Regions from separate parts of the Lentzea sp. NPDC060358 genome, predicted to be linked through region 2. Evidence: riboswitches for the same ligand, from Rfam matches in the RefSeq annotation. Region 2 holds a riboswitch; the other holds the start of a gene.

Region 1 (3,537 bases), on a different contig from region 2:
CAGGTCGGGCTGCAGATCTCCCTTGGCGGCACGGGTTTCCGCGAACGCCGGGTGCGCGCCCGCCGACGAGGCGAGCTCGGCCGACGACTCCAGCGCCGTCAGGTAGATCTCCTCGGCGATCCGCGTCGACAGCTCGCGGGCCTCCGGCGAGTCGAAGGGCAGGCGCAGCTTGAAGAACACGTCCTGCAAGCCCATCACACCGAGCCCCACCGGGCGCCAGCGCGGGTTGGACCGCGCCGCCTGCTCGGTCGGGTAGTAGTTGATGTCGATCACGCGGTCGAGGAACACCACGGCCGTGCGGACGGTGGAACGCAGGCGCTCCCAGTCGATCCCGCCGTCCGTCACGTGCGCGCCGAGGTTGACCGAGCCGAGGTTGCAGACCGCGGTCTCCTCGTCGCTGGTGACCTCGAGGATCTCGGTGCACAGGTTCGACAGGTGCACCACGTTGCCGGGCTCGGCGGTCTGGTTGCACGTGCGGTTCGCGGTGTCCTTGAACGTCATCCAGCCGTTGCCGGTCTGGGCGAGCGTGCGGATCATCCGTCCATAAAGGTCACGAGCCTTCACCGTGCGCACCGCTCGGCCGGCTTCCTCGGCGCCGCGGTAGGCGCGGTCGAACTCGTCGCCCCACAGGTCGACCAGCTCGGGAACCTCGTCCGGGTCGAACAGCGACCAGTCGGCGTCGGCCTCGACGCGGCGCATGAACTCGTCCGGGATCCAGTTGGCCAGGTTGAGGTTGTGCGTGCGGCGCGCGTCCTCGCCGGTGTTGTCGCGCAGCTCCAGGAACTCCTCGACGTCCGGGTGCCACGTCTCCAGGTACACGCAGGCGGCACCCTTGCGGCGACCGCCCTGGTTCACCGCCGAGACCGACGCGTCGAGCGTGCGCAGCCACGGCACGATGCCGTTGGAGTGGCCGTTCGTGCCGCGGATCAACGCGCCGCGCGACCGGACCCGCGACCACTGCACACCGATGCCTCCGGCGAACTTCGACAGCTGAGCGATCTGGGCGTAGCGCTCGTAGATCGACTCCAGCTGGTCCTTCGGCGAGTCGAGCAGGTAGCACGAGGACATCTGGGTGTGCCGGGTGCCGGAGTTGAACAACGTCGGCGAGCTGGGCAGGTAGGCCAGCGACGACATCAGCCGGTAGAAGTCGATGGCCTCGGAGGCGGTGTGCGACAGGCCGCAGGCGACGCGCAGCAGCCAGTATTGCGGCTGCTCGATCACCGACCGCCGGGACGGGTGGCGCAGCAGGTAGCGGTCGTAGACCGTGCGCAGGCCGAAGTACTCGAACCGCCGGTCGCCGTCGAGGTCGATCGCGTCGTCGAGCTTGCGGGCGTTGGCCGCGACGAACTTCGCCGTCGCGTCCCCGATCAGGCCCTCCGCGTGGCCGAGCGCGATGCTCTGGCTGAAGGACTGCACACCCTGGCGGCGCACTTCCTTCTCGATGAACGCCGCCAGCAGACCGGCCGCGAGCTTCGAGTACTCGGGCTCCTCGGCGACCAGCGCGGCCGCGGTCTGGATCGAGAGCTTGTCCAGCTCCTCGGTCGTCGCGCCGTCGTAGAGGCCGCTGATCGTCTTGGTGGCGACCCGCAACGGGTCGACGTCGTGCAGACCGGCCGTGCAGCGCTCCACCGCGCGCACGATCTTGTTCAGGTCCACCGGTTCGAGCGAACCGTTGCGTTTCTTGACGCGCATCGTGGTGGTGACCGTGTCGACCGCCGTCACAGCTCTCTCCTCGCGAGCTCGGGGTGGCCACGAGGACAGCGAGGAGCGGACGGGCGCGCGCGACCGCCACGTCCTCCCGCCCTCCCTCGGGGCCTCGGACACCCGCACGCGAAGGCGCGTGCGGGGCGCTGGCAGGTCTTCGGACTCACGGGCACGCCTGATGGCTCCTACCGGCCGTCGCTTCCCAGACGACTCGCGTCCAGTGCTTCTGACGGCTTTCGTTCCCGTTCACCGCTGCGGGGCAGTCCCGGACTCACACCGGGTTCCCTCTTGCGACGACCGATCTGGATGATCGGCCGAACCAGCTAGATCGACACAATACATGGGCGTGGTCGAGCGAAGAGCACCTACATCTAGTGGGCGTGTCGCTCAGTTGGAGCAGCACCCGCACGAGCTGCCCGTCACCCGGTCGCCGGTGTGCGCGGGGGCACGGGGGTGGCGACGACGAACGAGCTGTGCGTCTGACCGTGGATGAGGAACTGGTCGAGGATGGTTTCGAGGCCCTCGATGCTGGGCGAGTGGACCTTGAGCAGGAAGCAGTCCTCGCCGGAGATGCGGTGGCACTCGCTGACCTGCGGGGTCCGGGCCGCCAGCTCGGCGATCCTGGGCAGCTGACCGGGCCCGGGCCTGATCCGGACCCAGGCGGTGACGGGCAGCCCGATCGCGGCGGGATCGATGTCGAGGCGGTAACCGCGGATGACGCCGGCCCGTTCGAGGCGGGCGAGGCGTTCGCGGGCGGCGGGGGCGGACATGCCGATGCGGCGCGCCAGCTCGGCGGCGGTGAGCCGGGGGTCCGCGCCGAGCACGTCGAGCAGCCGACGGTCGGTCTCGTCCAGCACTGGCTTTCCCGAAGGAAAGCCGATGGGGTTTCCGCCTTCTTTTGCGACCATATCGACGGTCTCCGCCTTCGTTCGCGCATGGTGCTGCCCGGTCCCGCAGTCGACAATAAAGGCATGGTCGAGCCGCGTTTCCGCAGCCTTGGTCGAGCCGCGGCGAGGATCGTGCACCGAACTCCTCCCCACGCCTATTTCGTTGTCAGCGCGGTGTTCCACTACCTCGGGCCCGCGCTGGCGGTGCTGCTGTTCGCCCGTGTCGAGGTGCTCGGGGTGGCGTGGCTGCGCATCGCCACGGCCGCGGTGGTGTTCGCCGTGTGGCGGCGGCCGTGGCGGCTGTGGTCGCGCCTGGACCGGGCCACCCGGTGGCTGCTGACGGGGTGGGCGGCGGTGCTGGCGGTGATGAACAGCGTCTTCTACCTGGCCATCGACCGGTTGCCGCTGGGCACGGTCGCGGCGATCGAGTTCCTGCCGGTCATCGTGCTGGCCGCGCTCGCCGCGCGAACCCGTCGCAACGTCGCCGCGCTGATCGCGGCGGTCGCGGGCGTGTACCTGCTCACCGACGTGCGCCTGGTCGCCGAACCTCTGGGCATCACGTTCGCCGCCGCCAACGCGGTGCTGTTCGCGCTCTACATCATTCTGGGGCACCGCGTGGCCCGCAGCCGGCAGGTGTCCGGCATCGACGGCCTGGCGCTGTCGATGATGATCGCCGCGGTGATCGCGCTGCCGATCGGGATCGGTCAGGCCGCGCCGGCCTTCCTGGACCCGGTGGCCCTGGCCGCGGCGGCCGGGGTGGGGATCTGCTCGTCGGTCATCCCCTACGTCTGCGACCAGCTCGCCATGGCCCGCTTGCCCCGGGCCACCTACGCCTTGATGGTGTCCTTGCTACCGGCCACGGCCACCGTCGTCGGGATCGTCGTGCTCACGCAGATCCCCTCTGTCGCGGAGGTCGTCGGCGTGGTGCTCGTGGTCACGGGTGTTG
Region 2 (3,537 bases):
CCCACGACGTCGGCGATCAGGTCGGCCACACCGAGCTGGATCGAGATCTCGACGGCGCCGTCGAGGCGGATCACCTGGGCGGTGATGCCGCGCTCGCGCAGGTCGCGGCCCACCAGGCGCGGGTACGCGGTGGCGAGGCGCTTGCCCTCGAGGTCGGAGACCTTCCAGTCGGTGCCGCGGGGGCCCGCGTAGCGGAAGGTCGACGAGCCGAAGCCCAGGGCGAGCAGCTCCTCGACCGAGGAGCCGTTGTCGTCGGCGCCCGAGTCGGCGGCCAGGTCGCGGCCGGTGATGCCGAGGTCCAGGTCGCCGGACGCCACGTAGATCGCGATGTCCTTGGGGCGCAGGAAGAAGAACTCGACGTCGTTGTTGGGGTCGAGCACGGTCAGGTCGCGGGGCTCGTGCCGCTGCCGGTAGCCGGCCTCGGTGAGCATGGCGGAGGCGCGTTCGGCGAGCGCGCCCTTGTTCGGGACTGCTACGCGCAGCATGTGGGGGTCTCTTTCAGAGGTACTTGTACACGTCTTCGAGGGTGAGGCCGCGGCCCAGCATGATGACCTGGAGGCGGTACAGGAGCTGCGAGATCTCTTCGGCGAGCTTCTCGTCGGACTCGTGCTCGGCGGCGATCCAGACCTCGCCCGCCTCCTCCAGGACCTTCTTCCCCTGCGCATGGACGCCGGCCTCGAGCGCTGCGACGGTGCCGGATCCCGCCGGCTTGGTGGCGGCTCGTTCGGTCAGTTCGGCGAACAGGGAGTCGAAGGTCTTCACGACTCGACATCATCCCACCTCGCCCGGCCGGGTCCACACCGCGGTCGCCCCCGTCCCACGTCCTGGACGCGAGTCGACCTGCGTGGACACCCAGTAGCGTGAACTTCCGTGTCTGAGTTCGCCGAGGTCCTCGCAGCGCTGCGCCGGGTGCGCGGGATCAACCCGTTCTTCGCCCTCGACGTCGGCCGCCCGGACGAGTCGTGGCTGCCGGGAACGGACCTGCTCGAAGGGCCCGCCCTCAAGAACACGATCGAGGCCATCGCGAACCGGTACGAAGCGGAGGAACCACGCGTCGCGGCGAGCCTGTTCTTCCTCGGCTACACCGCGCGGCTGCTCAGCCCCCTCACGGCCGCGGACCTGCCGATCGACGTGCGGCCGGAGAACCTGTGGTGGCGCCACGACCCGGCCGGCGGCCTGAGCGTGCGCATCGACGCACCGCGGCTGGGCCCGCCCGCCGCGGCGGCGCTCGAGCCCGTCGTGGAGGCGATCCAGGACGTCGCGCCGGTGGCACGGGGATTGTTGTGGGGCAACGCCATGTCGAACATCGCGGGCGCGCTGAAGATGGTCGTGCGCGCACGCATGCTCACGGCCGAGGAAGCGGAACTGCGCGGCGCGCGGCTGATGAGCGCTCCGCCGTTCGAGCAAGCCGGCGAGTTCTTCTCCATCCCCGGAGAGGTCGCGTTCCGGCGCAGGAGCTGCTGCCTCTACTACCGCGTCGCCGCAGGTGGGAAGTGTGGTGACTGTCCACTCGTGAAGTGAGGTGCGCAACAACTCTTATGGCCGGTTGTGCTCGGCGGGCCGGTCAACTTACGGTGCACGCGCCGCAGTGACGGGAAGCCGGTGTGAATCCGGCGCGGTCCTCGCCACTGTGACCGGGAAGCAACCCCCGCCGAGCACGTCACTGGTCCCCGCCGGGACTGGGAAGACGCGGGGTGAGCGGTGATCCGGGAGTCAGGAGACCGGCTGCGGCGCCGCAAGGAGAGTTGACCTTCCACGAGGTATGGAGGAGCCCGTCATGACGAGCCCCGCAGCAAGTCTGTCCGCCGTCCGCGTGCCCAAGTGGGCCTTCGCCGTCTCACTGCTCGGCCTGATCGTCACGTACCTGGTCCTCCAGGAGAACGGCCTCGCGCTCGGCGCGGGTTCCGAGTTGCTGCACGAGTTCTTCCACGACGGCCGCCACGCCCTCGGCGTCCCCTGCCACTGATCCGCCGACCACGCAGATGACGACGACGTACAAGTCCATCGCACTGCGCGGCATCGCGGCCGGCGGCATCGCCGGTGCCGCCTCCGCGCTCGTGCAGCTCCTGGTCACCGAGATCCCGATCCGCGCCGCCCTGGCGGTCGAGGAAGCACGGGAACCCGCCGGTGACGGCCACGCGCACTCGCACGGCGAGGAAGAGCTGGTCAGCCGCGGCGCCCAGATCGCGGGCGGCATGCTCGGCGTGGTGATCGTCGGCATCGCGATCGGCCTGGTGTTCGCCACGGCCTACGCGCTGTCGAAGCGCTGGTTCGCCGACCGCACGCCGTTCAGCCGCAGCCTCGCGTTCGGCGCCGCGGTGTTCGGCGCGGTGGCACTGCTGCCGTGGCTCAAGTACCCGGCCAACCCGCCCGCCGTGGGCGACCCGGACACCGTGAACTACCGGACCGCGCTGTACCTGGGCGTGGTGGTCGCGGGTCTCGCGATCGTGTGGGGCGCGAGCTGGCTCGCCGAGCAGCTGCGCGCGCAGTCGCAGCCGGTGCGCGTCACCGGCGTGCTCCTCGCGGTGGTCGCGGCCGTCGCGGTGGTGCTGCTGGCGTTCCCCGCGCCGCCGGACACGATCCCGGCGGACATGCCGGTGGCGGTGCTGTGGCAGTTCCGCCTCAGCTCGCTCGCCCAGCTCGCCACGCTCTACGTCGGCATCGGCGTGGTGTTCGGCCTGCTGGTCGACCCGGCCACGCGCGGCGCCAAGGCCGAACGCGTGACCGCTTCGACGACGGTCTAGAGCGCCTTCAGCACGTCGAGGTCGACGCCGGTGAGGGAGTCGCGGAACACCCGCCGCTCCCCCGCCGGCACCTCGACGTCACAGGGCACGACCAGCACGGTGCACCCGGCGGCCACGGCCGCGGCGACACCAGTCGGCGAGTCCTCGACCGCCACGCACTGCACCGGATCCACGCCGAGCAGCCGCGCCGCCTTCAGGTACGGCTCCGGCAGCGGCTTGTTCAGCCCGTCCACCTCGTCGCCGCACACCGTCACGTCGAACAGGTCGCGGCCGATCGTGTCCAGCGCGACCTCGGTCAGCGCGCGCTCGGTCGAGGTCACCAGCGCCATCGGCACACCGGACGACCGCACGGCGCGCAACGCCTCCCGGGCACCCGGCCGCCACGGCAGGCCGGCGCGGAAGACCTCCTCGGTGCGGCGCGAGATCCACGCGGCGCCGTCCACGAGGTCGGCGTCGGTCGGCTCGACGCCGACGTCGGCGAAGAGCAGGCGCATCGTCGTGGGCACGTTGGTCCCGACCATGCTCTCGCGGGTCTCGAGCGACAGCGTGCCGCCGAGCTTCTCGGCGTACTCGTAGAGCGGGATGTCCCACAGCTTCTCGGAGTCGAGCAGCGTGCCGTCCATGTCCCACAGCACGGCCTGCAAGTCAGACATCGAAGTACTTCGCCTCCGGGAGTGCGCCACGAAGGCGTCGGTGGACTGGCAGGGGTGGAGTCCTCGCGGACCCGCTCGTGCCCATGCCCGGCCGGCGCGTCGGCGAGCCGGCCTCCGGTCCGGAGACTTCCAGGCCTCAC

The links. A riboswitch is a leader RNA that binds a small molecule or an ion and turns the genes downstream of it on or off. The one in region 2 is predicted to bind cobalamin.
Region 1: another riboswitch for cobalamin. It lies ahead of ACFWGZ_RS37935 (ribonucleoside-diphosphate reductase subunit alpha); the one in region 2 lies ahead of ACFWGZ_RS29040 (CbtB-domain containing protein).

Annotation. Positions count from the first base shown of each region.
Region 1 covers NZ_JBHXCW010000329.1:1,798-5,334, reverse strand. The annotation lists gene ACFWGZ_RS37935 (ribonucleoside-diphosphate reductase subunit alpha) at 1-1,722, opposite strand, end outside; cobalamin riboswitch at 1,835-2,043, opposite strand; gene ACFWGZ_RS37930 (Lrp/AsnC family transcriptional regulator) at 2,124-2,561, opposite strand; gene ACFWGZ_RS37925 (DMT family transporter) at 2,676-3,537, shown strand, end outside.
Region 2 covers NZ_JBHXCW010000171.1:8,654-12,190, reverse strand. The annotation lists gene hisG (ATP phosphoribosyltransferase) at 1-485, opposite strand, end outside; gene ACFWGZ_RS29050 (phosphoribosyl-ATP diphosphatase) at 499-762, opposite strand; gene ACFWGZ_RS29045 ((2Fe-2S)-binding protein) at 871-1,521, shown strand; cobalamin riboswitch at 1,592-1,724, shown strand; gene ACFWGZ_RS29040 (CbtB-domain containing protein) at 1,778-1,966, shown strand; gene ACFWGZ_RS29035 (CbtA family protein) at 1,983-2,744, shown strand; gene ACFWGZ_RS29030 (HAD family hydrolase) at 2,741-3,397, opposite strand.